Regions from separate parts of the Halomonas sp. ISL-56 genome, predicted to be linked through region 1. Evidence: predicted binding sites of a transcription regulator. Region 1 holds the regulator's gene; the other holds the start of a gene.
The links. The regulator LexA, encoded in region 1, represses DNA repair genes until DNA is damaged. The targets are predictions, from matches to a motif close to TACTGTNTANNTANACAGTA.

Region 2: ruvA (Holliday junction branch migration protein RuvA) is a predicted target of LexA. The motif match lies at 3,631-3,650, and genes of this name have one in related genera.

Annotation. Positions count from the first base shown of each region.
Region 1 covers NZ_JAGGRO010000021.1:35,183-43,091, reverse strand. Annotated here, with positions in the region: gene J7J49_RS18145 (ribonuclease J) at 1-307, opposite strand, end outside; gene purU (formyltetrahydrofolate deformylase) at 538-1,392, shown strand; gene J7J49_RS18135 (energy-coupling factor ABC transporter permease) at 1,427-2,098, shown strand; gene lexA (transcriptional repressor LexA) at 2,108-2,788, opposite strand; gene J7J49_RS18125 (TetR/AcrR family transcriptional regulator) at 3,056-3,748, shown strand; gene J7J49_RS18120 (L,D-transpeptidase) at 3,726-4,262, shown strand; gene nagZ (beta-N-acetylhexosaminidase) at 4,326-5,357, shown strand; gene J7J49_RS18110 (hypoxanthine-guanine phosphoribosyltransferase) at 5,406-5,984, shown strand; gene ppsR (posphoenolpyruvate synthetase regulatory kinase/phosphorylase PpsR) at 6,016-6,849, opposite strand; gene ppsA (phosphoenolpyruvate synthase) at 7,122-7,909, shown strand, end outside.
Region 2 covers NZ_JAGGRO010000015.1:147,887-155,795, reverse strand. Annotated here, with positions in the region: gene tolA (cell envelope integrity protein TolA) at 1-198, opposite strand, end outside; gene tolR (protein TolR) at 212-649, opposite strand; gene tolQ (protein TolQ) at 662-1,357, opposite strand; gene ybgC (tol-pal system-associated acyl-CoA thioesterase) at 1,416-1,829, opposite strand; gene ruvB (Holliday junction branch migration DNA helicase RuvB) at 1,826-2,863, opposite strand; gene ruvA (Holliday junction branch migration protein RuvA) at 2,936-3,556, opposite strand; gene ruvC (crossover junction endodeoxyribonuclease RuvC) at 3,675-4,238, opposite strand; gene aspS (aspartate--tRNA ligase) at 4,317-6,098, opposite strand; gene J7J49_RS13095 (FmdB family zinc ribbon protein) at 6,163-6,462, opposite strand; gene J7J49_RS13090 (NAD(P)-dependent oxidoreductase) at 6,681-7,622, shown strand; gene J7J49_RS13085 (acylphosphatase) at 7,682-7,909, opposite strand, start outside.

The sequences.
Region 1 (7,909 bases):
CGCCAGGTTCAATGACATGGATAGCCGCGCTGCTAAGCTGATGCTCGGCAAACTTTAGCCGCAACAGGCCCGCCGCTAGCGGGGTGGCATAAATCGGACAGTTCCACACCGGCCAGAGCCAGGCCACCGCGCCAATGTGGTCTTCATGGCCGTGGGTGATAAACAGCGCTTTGGGTACAATCCCTAATGCTTTCGGCGTATCGAGATTGGGCACTTGTAGCGGTGAGTTGGGAAGATCCTGGCGGATCGTCATGCCGCAGTCCACGGCTATCCAGTGGTCGTCATAGCCGTATAGCGTTAGATTCATTCCAATCTCACCGCAGCCCCCCAGCGGCAAGATGCGCAGCGGTGGACGACGACGGGGACGAATTTGAACGCGTGGTGAATGCATCTGTTATGAAAAACCTAAAAAGTAGTGACTTAACTATACGGGAAGGCAGGGGCGGCTAACAATCATCCTTGGCCTTCCGATACAATATGCAGCCTAAGCCGCTGGTTTGTCATAATTACCTTAGAAATAGGTCAAGAGTAGCTCACATGTCTCATTATTATCGTTTAGTGGTTTCCTGTCCTGACCGGGTGGGGATTGTTGCAAGGGTCTCGAGTTTTATTGCCCAGCAGGGCGGCTCTATTACCGAAGCCAGCCAGCACTCTGATTTAGAAACCGGCTGCTTTTTTATGCGCTATGAAATTTTGGCGGATTCGGTAGGTATGACCGTAGAAGCGTTGCGTGAGGCGTTTGCGCCGGTAGCCAGCGAATTCAATATGCAGTGGTCACTGGTGGATACCCAACAACGTCGGCGGGTAGTACTGATGGTATCGCGAGAGTCACACTGCTTGGTCGATCTACTTTACCGCTGGCAAGCGGGTGAGCTGGATTGCGATATTGTTGGCGTTATCTCCAATCATGACGATATGCGTTCTTTGACAGAGTGGTACGGCATTCCATACCACCATGTGCCGGTAGACCCTGACAATAAGCAAGCCTCCTTTGCCAAGGTACAGGCCGAAATCGACAGCGCCCGCGCTGACTGCGTGGTGTTGGCACGCTATATGCAAATTCTGCCCCCTGATCTGTGTGCACGCTATGCGGGACGCGTGATCAATATCCATCACAGCTTTTTGCCCTCTTTTGCCGGGGCAAAACCCTACCACCAGGCTTACCAGCGGGGCGTAAAACTTATCGGGGCTACCTGCCATTATGTGACCGAGGAGCTCGATGCAGGCCCCATCATCGAACAGGATATTCATCGCGTTAGCCACTGTCATACGCCCACTGATCTAGTCCGCTTTGGCCGTGATGTAGAGAAGGCGGTGCTCGCTCGCGGGTTGCGTTGGCACTTAGAAGATCGCGTGCTGGTGCACGGCAATAAGACAGTGGTCTTTAGCTAGAGGCTCCCTAACGCCATCAACCCGAGAGGCCGCCATGTCATTCGCGCAAAGTGTTTTAGCGCCCTGGGCGCTGCTGTTTACCTGGCTACTCTCGCTAGGCGTTTTAGCGTGGGCACTTTGGGGGCGGCCCTGGCAGGTGTTGCTAGCGGATACGGCGCTTCAGCACCGCTGGCTAGGCGCCACGCTGGCAGTGCTGCTGATGTGGCAGCTTCGTGCGCAGGCGGTTGATTGGCTCACGCTGCACCTTGTTTTCACAGTATTAATGACACTCGTTTTTAAAGCACCATTAGCGCTGATTAGCAACGTGCTGATTAATATCGCTATGGTGGTCATTGGTCGCAACGAGTGGATGCTAATGGGGGCAAACGTACTGGTTACTGGTGTCGTCCCGGCGGCCGTTATTGGCACGGTATGGCGGTTGGTGGATCGCCGCCTACCGGATAACTTGATGGTGTTTCTATTTGCCTGTGGCTTTTTTGGTGCGGCGCTGGCAACGCTGGGAGGTGGGCTGGCGGCGGTACTGCTCATTATTGTTGCAGGTACTGATCCTGAGGCGATCTATCTCGCCCAGGAGTATGCGCGCTTCTTGCCTCTGTTAATGCCTTCAGAGGCGTTCATCACCGGCATGCTGTTGAGTATCCTGCTGGTCTATCACCCTAACTGGGTGGCCACCTTCAATGACCACCGCTATATCGACCTGCAATAGTGGTGGTTGCTAGCCGAGTGCCTGGCCATTACCGCCACGAATTACCCCTACACCAACGCCTTCGATATCGAGCGACTGGGATCGCAGGTCGATTTCAATGGGCGCAAAGTCGGGGTTTTCAGCAAATAGCGTCACTTGGTGCCCCTGGCGTTTGAAGCGTTTGACCGTTACTTCATCATCTAGTCGTGCTACTACAATCTGGCCATCGCGCACCCGGTCGGTGCGATGCACCGCTAATAAATCGCCTTCCAAAATACCAATATCTTTCATCGAAAGCCCGCGTACGCGCAGCAGGTAGTCGGCTTTGGGTGTAAAATACTCGGCTGGCAGGGGGCAGTAACGATCAATATGTTCAGCGGCTAAAATGGGGCTGCCAGCGGCCACCTCACCGATTACGGGCAGTCCAGTCGGCAGCGTCTCAACGTTGGCAGCAGGTAACGAGGTGACGGCGTTTTCCAGGACGTCTTGAGGTTCCTGGTTGGGCAGGCGGATGCCACGAGAGGTGTTGCGGATAATGCGAATAACGCCTTTGCGTTCCAGCGCGCGCAGGTGCTCTTCTGCAGCGTTGGGAGAGCGGAAGCCAAGTGCTTTGGCAATTTCGGCGCGGGTAGGAGGGTAGCCAAATTCGCCCATAGTCTTAACGATAAAATCAAACACGTGCTGTTGGCGAGCGGTTAGCGGACGCGACATACCAGACTCCATAAATTGTGAATAGACAGTAACAAGTTAAATGTCGACTTAATCAATGAGTGGTTAAGTATACAGTATGTTCCTCTGTCCAGTATATGGCTTGTCAGCGCCTATCGGTGATGCCTATGCAATTTTCCTAATCGTTTGAAACTAAGTTTCTGCTTATTTAACCAGCCACATTTTGTCAATAAATCAAGCGTTGAGCCCGGCAAAGTTATGGCATAGTATTTTGCTATGTTTTAAACACCTGTTTCCCTGGAGAGCGACATGGCTCAATCTGATACGGTGACACGTATACTCGATACCGCTGAGGTGCTGTTTGCAGAGCGGGGTTTTGCCGAAACGTCGCTGCGTAACATCACAAGCAAAGCGCGCGTTAACCTGGCCGCCGTCAATTACCACTTTGGTTCCAAAAAAGCCCTGATTCAGGCCGTTTTTTCGCGTTATCTGGATCCTTTTAATCAGCGTTTTCACACCGCTTTGGATGAGCTGGAAGGCCAACACGCTGGGCGCGTTATCCCGCTTGAAACACTGCTCGAAACCATGGCCACAACTGTTCTTGCGGTGCCAGCTGAGCGCAACAGTTTAAAAGTGTTTATGCGTCTGCTCGGTCTTGCCTACAGCCAGGCCCAGGGACATCTCCGGCGCCATATCCAGCAAGAGTACGGCGATGTATTTACCCGCTTCACCGAGCTTGTCCGTAAAGCAACGCCAAACCTGCCTGACGCAGAGCGTTTTTGGCGGCTACACTTTATGCTTGGCACGGTTATATTTACCCTGTCTGGCCTTGATGCACTGCGCGATATCGCGGAGAAGGATTATCACGAACAGGTCTCTGTGCGTGACTTGGTAAGGCGGCTGCTCCCGGTCGTTGTAGCTGCCATGAATGCGCCTTTACCTCTGACCCTTGAAGAAGCCAAGCCTGAAGAAGGAAAACATGCGAACGCCTACGCTAGCTGAGCTACCTCCGACTGATAATATCTGGCTGGAAATTGATACCACTCAACAGCAACTGCGCTGTTGGCGAGGACCTAAAGTGCTCCACGAGTGTGCAATTTCATCCGGTGCCGCTGGAAGCGGGGAGCTCAGTGGTAGTGGTCAAACGCCCCACGGCTGGCACTATGTGCGAGCCGCTATTGGTGGCAACATGCCCGAAAATGCCGTGTTTCGAGGCCGCCGCTGGACGGGCGAGATATTTTCAGCCGCGCTAGCTGAAGCTTATCCTAAACGTGACTGGATTTTGACCCGCATCCTGTGGCTGTGTGGATTGGAGAAGGGGGTGAACCGCGGTAAGCAGGTAGACTCTCAGCGGCGCTATATTTATCTTCACGGCACACCACCTGAGGAGCCCATGGGCGTTGCTGCTTCCCACGGCTGTATTCGTTTACGTAATAGTGATTTGCTGACCATTTTTTCTTTAGCGTTGCCGGGTACCCCTGTTTGGTTGCACGGTGGCCGTCAATGCTTTGATTAATCAGATTTTGACACCGCTAGACGATCGTCTAGAATCATCGCCCCTTTCAATGGATCTCTCACGATGACTCAACCGTTAGGCCCGGTCATGCTTGACCTTGAAGGCCCAAAATTGACGGCTGCAGAGAAACGCTTGTTGCTAGAACCGACGGTAGGGGGTGTCATTTTATTTGCCCGCAATGTCGAAAATGGCTATCAGGTGCGCCAGCTTTGTAGCGATATTCGCCGCGTGCGGGCTGATTTACTGCTTGCCGTGGATCAGGAAGGCGGTCGCGTGCAGCGCATTAAGGAGGGCTTAACACGTCTTCCTGCCATGGCGCGTATCGGCGAATGTTATCACGCTACCCCGGAAGATGGCCTGGCGTTAGCCAAAGATGCTGGTTGGCTGCTGGGGATGGAGATGGCCGCCTGCGGGCTGGATCTAAGCTTCGCTCCGGTATTGGATGTTGAGAGCGGCCTATCCAGTGTTATCGGTGACCGTAGTTTTAGTAGTGATCCTCTGCACGTGGCCCAACTGGGCAGTGCCTTTATTCAAGGGCTTCACGATGCCGGTATGGCCGCTGTGGGTAAGCATTTCCCGGGTCATGGCGGCGTTGCAGCGGACTCCCACGTTGCGCTACCGGTCGATGACCGCCCGCTAGACGTGATTAAACAGCATGATCTTGTGCCCTTTACCCAGTTAGCCTCACAGCTGGATGGGGTTATGCCTGCGCACGTTATTTATAGCGCTTTCGATACGCGCCCAGCGGGGTTTTCACCCACTTGGCTGGGCATGCTACGGGAATCGCTAGGCTTCAAAGGCTGCATTTTTTCAGATGATCTAAGTATGGCGGGCGCCCATGAAGCAGGAGACCCCAAAGCGCGTGCCCAGGCCGCACTTGCAGCAGGTTGCGATATGCTGCTGGTGTGTAATGACCGTACCGCCGCGCTTGATGTCATGCAAGCATGCCAAGGGGTCAATACCAAACGCCCCGCAAAGCTACGTTATGGCCGTGCGCGACCAGACCTGGACGCACTGAGTGCGCTGGGCCGTTGGCGGCGTGCCCACGCCAAGTTGGAAGCGCTAGCGGACAAGCCCAAGCCAAGCGCTGAATAGATCTCTTGCTCAAATAACTGAAGCTTTTAACCCGCGTGGAGTTGGTAGATGTCAAAGCTGGATAAAGAAGCCTTAGAGTCGTTGGACTCGATGCGCGAATTGATGGATAACGCCGACTGCCTTATTTCACAGCAAGAGGTAGAGCGGGCGCTTGACCGCATGGCGGAAGCGATCACACGAGATTTAGGCGATAAACTGCCAGTGTTTTACTGCGTGATGAATGGCGGCTTGATTACCACCGGGCACCTGCTGACCCGCTTGGGCTTCCCGCTGGAAGTGGATTATTTGCATGCCACCCGCTACCGCAACGAGCTGCGTGGCGGCGAGCTATTTTGGCGCGTTTCCCCAGAAGTGCCGATGGCCGGTCGCCATGTGGTTATTGTAGACGATATTTTGGATGAGGGCGCGACCCTGGCGGCGATTCTGGCTTACTGCGAAGAAGCCCAGGCCGCCAGTGTCACTACGGCAGTGCTGGTAGATAAACAGCACAACCGCAAAGCCGTACCCGGTTTAAAAGCTGACTATTGCAGCCTGGAAGTTGCCGACCGCTACGTGTTTGGCTTTGGCATGGATTACAAAGGGTACTGGCGCAACGCACCGGGAATTTTTGCCCCCAAAGGTATGTAATCCGCTGAGGGCTTGTGGTGATTTTTTACGCTTAGCGGGGCGAGAAACGCCTCGCTAAGCCCGTTTCGGCAATCATCCGCGTCGAAATTTCTTCTACCGAGAAGCGCGTTGCGTCAATAAACGGAATGTGCATAGTACGGTAGAGCGACTCTGCCTGTTCCACTTCTTGCAGGCACTTATCCATAGAGCTGTAACGGCTATTGGGGCGTCTTTCGTTGCGAATCGCCGATAAGCGTCGCGCATCGATGGTTAGGCCAAACAGCTTTTGCCGATGGGGTGCTAACGCCTTGGGTAGCTTGAGCATGCCGTCTTCATCTAGATCATCTTCTGTTAGCGGATAGTTAGCCGCTCGAATGCCAAACTGTAACGCCAGATAGAGTGAGGTAGGGGTTTTACCGCAGCGCGAAACGCCAACCAGGATGATATCGGCCTTATCATATTGGTGGGTGCGGGCACCATCGTCGTTATCCAGCGCAAAATGCACGGAATGAATACGATCCATATAGACGTCGTCGCTGCCAATCGAGTGAGTGCGGCCAACGCTGTAGGAAGAGTGCGTCTCTAACTCTTGCTCTAAGGGTTCTAAGAAAGTTGAAAATATATCGACTTTAAACCCGGATGCCTGACGAATAACGTCGCGAATCTGTTGATCCACAATGGTGTCAATGATGATCGGGCGGTGGCCGTCGCGGCTAGCTGTTGACTCAATAATCGCGGCTAATGCCTGAGCTTTTTCCAACGTGTCAATATAGGGCTTGGTCTGCATGTCGATCTCTACATCGCTGAACTGGGCCAATAAGCTTCGCCCTAGACTTTCCGCCGTAATCCCGGTGCCATCTGAAATAAAAAAAGCCGTACGCTTCATAACGCAATCCACTGGTGAGTGATTCGCCTATTGTGTGCCGAGGCGTTTGCCAGCACAACGTGTCATCGGCTGTCAGGACGGCGTCAAAGGCGTCTGACTACATAAATAGCCCAAAAAGCGCCGCTGTTGTAAAAATCCTCCACTCTCTTCGCTATTAGACCAATGGCGAATGTATCGGCGCGGTGCTAGGGTAGCTCAGTGTATTATCCATGGCCTACGGCATTAATGCCCATATCAGTGGCCATGCCGATATCTATGAGAGAGGGGGTTACGTGGAAGAGTACATTCTGTGGTTCGATCAGTTGGGCATGGCGGACGTCGAACGCGTAGGTGGTAAAAACGCCTCTCTGGGTGAAATGATTTCCAACCTGTCCGGTGCTGGCGTAACGGTTCCCGGCGGCTTTGCGACTACCGCCCATGCTTACCGTGAATTTCTCTCCCACGAAAGCTTAAACGAACGCATTAATACCACCCTGGCCCGCCTTGACGTCGACGATGTTAAGGCACTGGCTGAGGCGGGCCGCACCATTCGCCAGTGGATTATCGATACGCCGCTCCCCCCTAGCTTTGAAGCAGCCCTGCGTGATGCTTACGGCCAGTTGCAGCAACAGCACCCGCAACTGAAAGTGGCCGTGCGCAGCTCAGCGACCGCCGAAGACCTGCCTGATGCCTCCTTCGCAGGCCAGCAGGAAACCTTCCTCAATATTGAGGGCTTCGAGAATATCAAGCGTGCGGTGCATGAAGTCTTCGCCTCGCTATTTAATGACCGTGCGATCTCTTATCGTGTGCACCGCGGCTACGCCCACGAAAATGTCGCCTTGTCGGCAGGCATACAGAAAATGGTGCGCTCAGAGACCGGCGCAGCTGGCGTTATGTTTACTCTAGACACCGAATCCGGCTTTAAAGAGGCCGTTTTCGTCACCGCCTCTTGGGGCTTGGGTGAAACCGTGGTGCAGGGTGCCGTCAACCCCGATGAATTCTACGTGCACAAACCGACCCTGGCAGCAGGTCGCCCGGCCGTGCTACGCCGGAACCTAGGTTCCAAGCTAATCAAGATGGT
Region 2 (7,909 bases), on a different contig from region 1:
TGCTTGCTGTGCCTGATCAGTAAACGTTTCGGTGCTTACCAGCGTCGCCTGCACAATCGAAGAGCTATCAGGCTCTGCATCTCGACTAGGTAGGCTGATCAAGCTAAACACTACAATCGCGACGTGCACGCCTATCGCCAGAACGGTCGGCCACTTATAGCCGACATCCTGAGGATCGCGCGAGGGTTTCAATGCCATGTGCGCCTTGCCCTTACCCATCTTGCGGCGGCTCAGAAAGCAGCCCCACATTAGCAACGCCGGCGCCTTGTAGGGTACTCATTAAAACGACAATCTGCCCATAGGCCACATTGCGGTCACCGCGTACCATGACAGGCGTACCCGGACGTCGCTCAAGAATCGTTGTCACTCTCGTGGACATTTCATCCAGCGTGACCGACGTGGAGTCTTCCCCCAGCGTGATGAAGTAACCACCGTCGCTATTAACCGAGATAATGATGGGATCATTATCTTCCTGTGTCTCAATGGGCTGAGAGGTGACTTGCGGCAACTCAACTTGTACGCCTTGGGTCAACATCGGCGCGGTGATCATAAAGACCACCAGCAGTACCAGCATAATGTCGATGAAAGGAACAACGTTAATTTCTGCCATCGGCTTGCTTGTACTACTACGATTGAACGGTCCTTGCATGACTCTCTCCCCTTAGCTGGCGCTCGGTTTGCCGTCACGGCCCTGCAAATTGCGGTGCAGGATAGCGTGGAACTCTTCGGCAAAGTCTTCGTATTTGCCGAGCAGGCGAGAAGACGAGTTGGAAAGACGGTTATAGAAAATCACCGCAGGAATAGCTGCAAATAGACCCATAGCTGTCGCAATCAGGGCTTCGGCAATCCAAGGCGCCACCGTAGCCAAGGTTGCTTGCTGGGTTAGTGATAAAGCCTGAAAAGACCCCATGATGCCCCACACGGTACCGAACAGGCCGATATAGGGGCTAGCAGAGGCAACGGTGGCAAGAAACACGAGGTGCTGAGTTAAGCGATCCTCTTCACGAGACCATGCTACGCGCATGCTGCGCTGTACACCCTCTAGTACGGTATCCGGGTCACGAGTCTTAGGCATCAAACGGTTAAATTCGCGGAAACCAGCTTGAAAAATATGTTCAGCGCCGTGGCGAGGGTCATCGGCTGGGATTTCACGGTATAGTTCGTTCAAGTCGACACCAGACCAAAAAGACTCCTCAAATTGGTTGTACTCTTTCTTGGCACGGCCCAACGCAATGCTGCGCTGGAAAATCACTACCCAAGAGAGGATCGACCCCACCAGCAGTAGCAGCATTACCAGTTGCACTACCGTACTGGCATTCATTATTAAATGGGGAATGGACATGGTGTTATCGTTCACAGGTGCCCTCATCAATCTATTAGGGTCGGGATTGCCGACGCAGTGAATGACCTCTTGGTTAAGAGGCCTGGGTCAAAATATTAAGCGACGCTGGCCATGCTTTAGGCCGTAGACGCTCGGTACTCAAGCAGGCTATCTCGACTGTGGCAGAGCAAAGGAGTTCCTCACCACGCCAAACCTGCTGTTCAAATGTCATCCGACAGCGTCCAACGTCAGTAACGTGAACACCAATTTCCAACGCGTCGTCTAGGCAAGCCGGTTTCGCGTAATGACAGGCCAAGCGGTATACCACTAGCTGCGTACCTTCGTCTAGCAGCGTTTGCTGATTCAGGCCCAACTGGCGAAGCCATTCACTGCGCGCGCGCTCCATAAACTTCAAGTAGTTAACGTAGTAGACAATACCGCCTGCGTCAGTATCTTCCATATAAACGCGCAGCGGCAGGCGGTAGCCTTCGTTGATGTAACGACTCACGGACGGCGCTCTCCTTCCATATCGGTTGCCTGTTCGTGAGGCACACGCTCAAAATGCAGCCATGCTTGGCGGGTAACTACTCGGCCACGAGGGGTACGCATTATCAAGCCCTGCTGAATAAGATAAGGCTCAATGACATCTTCGATAGTGTCACGCTCTTCACTGATCGCAGCAGCGAGCGAGTCAATACCCACTGGCCCACCGTCAAACTTATCTATCATGGCCAGCAGTAGCCGCCGATCCATGTGATCCAAACCGTGGTGATCCACGTTGAGCATATTGAGCGCCGCATCCGCCATGGCTACATCGACGACGCCATTACCTTTCATTTCAGCGTAATCCCGCACCCGGCGTAGCAATCGGTTGGCAATTCGCGGCGTGCCCCTTGAACGTCTGGCCACTTCAATGGCGCCATCGTGGCTGGTTTCAACGCCTAACAGGCGCGCCGAGCGCGAGACAATTTCCGTCAGCTCTTCAAGATTATAAAATTCGAGCCGTTGAACGATACCAAATCGATCTCGCAATGGAGAGGTCAATAGCCCTGCCCGCGTGGTGGCCCCTACCAGTGTAAAGCGGGGAAGATCCAGCTTAATCGAACGTGCTGCCGGTCCTTCGCCTATCATAATATCGAGCTGAAAATCTTCCATAGCCGGATAGAGCACTTCCTCTACCACCGGCGACAGGCGATGAATTTCATCGATAAAGAGAACGTCGCCAGGCTCTAGGTTGGTCAACATGGCGGCTAAATCGCCCGCACGTTCAAGTACCGGGCCGGAAGTCGACTTCATACCGACCCCCATCTCGGTGGCAATAATATGCGCAAGGGTCGTTTTACCTAACCCTGGGGGGCCAAATACCAGGGTGTGATCCAGACTCTCTTCCCGCAGCCGGGCGGCACCGATAAAGATTTCCAGCTGTTCACGCACGCGCGGCTGGCCAATATAATCATCCAGCCGCTTGGGGCGAATCGCGTAATCAATGCGCCCCTCTCCCTGTTCAGGCTCAGCGGCGATCAGCCGATCGTGTTCTAACATAGATGCTCTTCTTTATGGCGATTCAAAAGGTCTGTTCACTACCCGCAATTTCGGACTTGTATCGCTGTCTGGCTAGCCACTCATGCGCTGGGTAAGGGCAGCTTTGATAAGTGCCTCAGTGGACTGATTGGGATCGATATCGGTGAGCATTTTCGACGCCTCAGTCAGTTTGTACCCCAAGCTGACCAATGCAGCTTCCGCATCGGCAAGATTATTGCGGGCAGAGGCACGACCATTGGTTGCCTCAAGGGGGAGCAGCGCGTTGCTGCCGTCTTCCCACTTATCTTTCCATTCCGGAAAGCGGTCGCGCATTTCGATAATCAGCCGCTCAGCGGTTTTCTTCCCCACCCCCGGCAGTGTTGTCAACGCTTTGCTGTCGTCATCACGGACGCAGCGCATAAAGGCGTCTTCGTCCATACCCGACAGGATGGCAAGTGCCAGCTTAGGCCCTACGCCGTTGACCTTGATTAGGGCACGGAACAGAGCACGCTCGTGCTCTCGGCCGAACCCATAGAGCAGGTGGGCGTCATCACGAATGGTCAGATGAGTGAATAACGAAACGTTCTCGTTGACCTCAGGAAGCGCGACCAGCGTATTCATGGAAGTTTCCAGCTCGTAACCTACACCGTGAACATCGATCACAATCCAGGGAGGTTGCTTTGCCACTAGCTGGCCACTCAGACGTCCAATCATAAATTCGCTCGCACCTGGAAGAAAAAAACAGTGAAAAACAATAGAGAGAAAAACAGACGGTTACTATAAAGCGACTCTGTACAGGTGACCAGTAGTTCAGCCACCAACATAGTTAGAATTAAAGCCGCCAGCGCCCGGTTGAACGACGACGGCTCCGAGATGTTGCGACAGGGAGACCAAGGCTGCTAAACGCATGGCCGTTATAAGCATGCGTTAAAGCAATGGCTAACGCATCGGCAGCGTCAGCTTGAGGGGTAGCGGATAGTTGCAGAATAGCGGTGACCATATGCTGAACCTGCTCTTTATCTGCGCCGCCCTGGCCGGTCACCGCTTGCTTGATCTGTCGCGCAGCGTACTCGGCGAGGCTCAAGCCATGGTTAGCCATACACACCATTGCGGCTCCCCTCGCTTGGCCCAGTTTCAGCGCAGAATCGGGATTTTTGGCCATAAATACTCGCTCAATGGCCACCTGAGAGGGTCGATGTAGGCCAACGACTTCACTGAGACCAGCGTAAATCTGCGCCAAACGCTGCTCTAACGCTCCTTCCGCCGTGCGAATACAGCCACTCGCCACATAGCTGGGTTTAACGCCAATAATATCGATCACCCCGTAACCGGTTACCCGGGAGCCAGGGTCTATGCCCAAGATGCGGATGGGTACGACGGGCTTTTGCTCTTCCATGGCGTCGATACTCGTGTGGCTAGAACATACAAAAACACCGACGCCGTGGCGTCGGTGCTAGGCAGTTAACCCACCGATTTATTCGGCAGCGGTTTCCGCTTTGACTTTCTGGCGCAAACGGATGTTCAAATCTTTCAACTGCTCTGGACTGACTTCGCCCGGTGCGTTGGTCATCAAACAGGCAGCGCTTTGGGTTTTCGGGAAAGCGATGACTTCACGAATAGTCTTGGCACCGACCATTAGCATGACCAGGCGATCCAGGCCAAAGGCTAAGCCACCATGGGGTGGCGCACCGTACTGCAACGCGTCCAGCAGGAAGCCGAATTTTTCTTGAGCTTCTTCTTCACCAATACCAAGAATCTCAAACACCGTGCTCTGCATGGCTTGGTCGTGAATACGGATCGAGCCACCGCCCAATTCGGTGCCGTTGAGCACCATATCGTAAGCGCGAGAAAGCGCCTTGGCAGGATCAGCCTTGAGCTCTTCGGGCGTGCAGGAGGGCGCAGTGAAGGGGTGGTGCAGCGGGCTCAAACGACCATTATCGTCAGCTTCAAACATTGGGAAGTCGACCACCCATAGTGGCGCCCACTCTTGGGTGTAGAGCTCAAGGTCAGCGCCCAGCTTGACGCGCAGCGCGCCAATGGCTTCGTTAACGATACGGGTTTTATCGGCACCAAAGAAGATGATGTCACCATCTTCAGCGCCCACACGATCAAGCAGCTCTTCAACGATGTTTTCCATAAACTTGACGATCGGCGACTGCAGACCTTCAAGTCCTTTGGCGCGCTCGTTGACCTTGATCCACGCCAAGCCTTTGGCGCCGTAGATGCCGACAAACTTGGTGTACTCGTCAATTTCTTTACGCGACAGTTTGGCGCCGCCGGGTACTTTCAGCGCTGCCACACGGCCATCGTCTGCGCTGGCGGGGCCAGAGAAGACTTTGAAGTCGACCTGCTGCATCAGATCGTCGACATCGGTCAGTTCCAGCGGGATGCGCAGGTCTGGCTTGTCGGAACCGAAACGATCCATCGCTTCCTGCCAGGTCATGCGCGGAAACTCGGGCAGTTCGGCTTTTAGCACGTCTTGGAACAGCTGACGGATCATGGCTTCAGTAATGCCCATGATGTCGTTCTCTTCGACAAACGACGCCTCGATATCAATCTGAGTGAACTCAGGCTGACGGTCGGCGCGTAGGTCTTCATCGCGGAAGCACTTAGCAATTTGGTAGTAGCGGTCAAAACCCGCCACCATCAACAGCTGCTTAAACAGCTGCGGCGACTGGGGCAGTGCAAAGAAACTACCCGCGTGGGTGCGGCTAGGTACCAGGTAGTCGCGGGCGCCTTCTGGCGTCGCGCGAGTGAGCACCGGCGTTTCGATATCCAGGAAGCCCTGGTTTTCAAGGTACGCGCGCACATTGTGAGAAATACGCGAGCGCAGACGCAGCTTCTCGATCATGTCCGGGCGACGTAGGTCGATATAGCGGTGCTTTAAGCGCACTTCTTCACCGACTTTGCCATGCTCATCCAGCTGGAATGGCGGAGTAACGGCGGTATTGAGCACTTCAACGTCTTTTGCCAACACCTCAATCATACCCGTTGGCATGTTCGGGTTTTGAGTACCTTCTGGGCGCAGCCGAACGCGACCAGTGATGCGCAGGACAAACTCACTGCGGGCACGGTCGGCATTAGCGAACGCCTCGGCGGTATCTGGGTCAACCACGAACTGAGCGATGCCGTCACGATCGCGCATATCGAGGAAAATTACCCCACCATGGTCACGGCGGCGATGAACCCATCCGCATACCGTAACCGTTTGATCCACCAAAGTTTCGTTTAGCTGGCCGCAATAATGGCTGCGCATGTCAAATCCTGTTCTGTTACGTGGCAATGAGTGGTCGCGGGTGTCCCGACGTTGACTACCGCGGCTATGCCGCAGCGCCCTTGTCTTTGGGAGTAACGCTTTTAGCGGTAGCACTTGAATCGCTTGACTTACCGGCATCTGCAGAAGCAGTTTTGCCATCAGCGACGAGGTTCTTTTTGCTACCCGTTTTGAAATCTGTTTCGTACCAACCGCCGCCGGCTAGCCGGAAACCCGCCGCCGAGACAAGCCGTTCTAAACCATCGCTTTGGCATGCAGGGCAATCCTTAAGAGGATCGGCGCTAATTTTCTGCAATTTCTCCATACGATGGCCGCAGGCCTTGCACTCATATTCGTAGATGGGCATCTTAATGACTCCTAATAAGCTCAACCCTGACAAGCTCGGTTCTTTTAAAGATCGTTCTTTTAAAGAACATTAGCGGACACAAACGCTGCCAGGCTGCAATATGTGGCCAGTCGGGGTAAATTCCAAGGCTGCGGTTGATAAAGCGCCGCCATTATACCCTTTTGTGCCCCCTAACGAGCAAGGTTATACAGCCCCCTGCAGTTAATGGAGAGAAGAAAATGCCCCATGCGGTAATACTGGATGCGCAAAGCCTCGGCCCCGAGATCAATTTGAACGCCATTAAAGAGACGGTTTCACATCTTGAAGTGTTCGAGCAGAGTACGACCCAACAAGCACGGGAACGCCTTGCCAACGCGGATATTGCGATCGTCAATAAGGTAGTGCTGGACGCTGAGACACTGCAACAGTTGCCGAAACTGCGGCTGATATGCGTTTTAGCGACAGGCCTCAATAATATCGATCTTGAGAGCGCAAAAAAACACAACATCGAGGTCAAAAACGTTGCGGCTTATGGCACCGCTAGCGTTTCCCAACACACCTTGATGTTAATGCTCGCGTTAGCCAATCGCCTACCTCTCTATCAGCGCGATGTCGCCGCAGGCGAGTGGCAGCGTAGCGCCTTCTTCTGTTTGCAAGATTACCCAACGCTACAGCTCTCTGGCAAACAACTGGTGATGGTCGGGCAAGGCGAGCTTGGCACGGAAGTAGCACGCCTTGCCGAGGCCTTTGGTATACAAGTCACCTTTGCCGCTCGTCCCGGCAATGAAGCGAATGACAAACGCCCTGCCCTGGACGACCTGCTGCCCGATGCTGATCTGATCAGTTTGCACTGCCCGCTAAGTGAGGCTACCAAGCACTTGATCAATCGTGAGCGTCTAGCTTGTGTCAAGCCTTCGCTGATACTGGTCAACTGTGCTCGCGGCGGGGTGATTGATGAAGTGGCCGCGCTGGAGGCGCTGCGCATTGGCAAGCTGGGCGGATTAGGCGTTGATGTGTTACCCGCCGAGCCGCCCAGAGAGAGTCATCCACTGCTGGATGCGCTCAGCGAACCGCTAAACCTAATCGTCACCCCACATAATGCCTGGATTACACCGGAAGCACGCCAGAATATTGTCAGCCTAACGGCTAACAATATTCTTGATTGGAAAAGTGCCCAATAGACATTAGCCGAAGTCTGCTGACTAGCCCTCTAAGGCCTGAAACAGAGCTTTAACAGGCATTATTGGGTGGCAAAGTGGCTCGGGGGGCGGCAGCTATCCAGCACCTCGAGTTCCACATGGGTAACCTTCGCACCCTCCGAGCCCTTCCATAGCCATTCGCTTAACAATTTGACTGCATCTGAGTGGCCACACATCAACACCTCCACGCGACCATCGGGCAAGTTTTTGGCGTAGCCGGTGATGCTGTGCTGCAGAGCTTTTTCTTGAGTAGCACGGCGATACCAGAC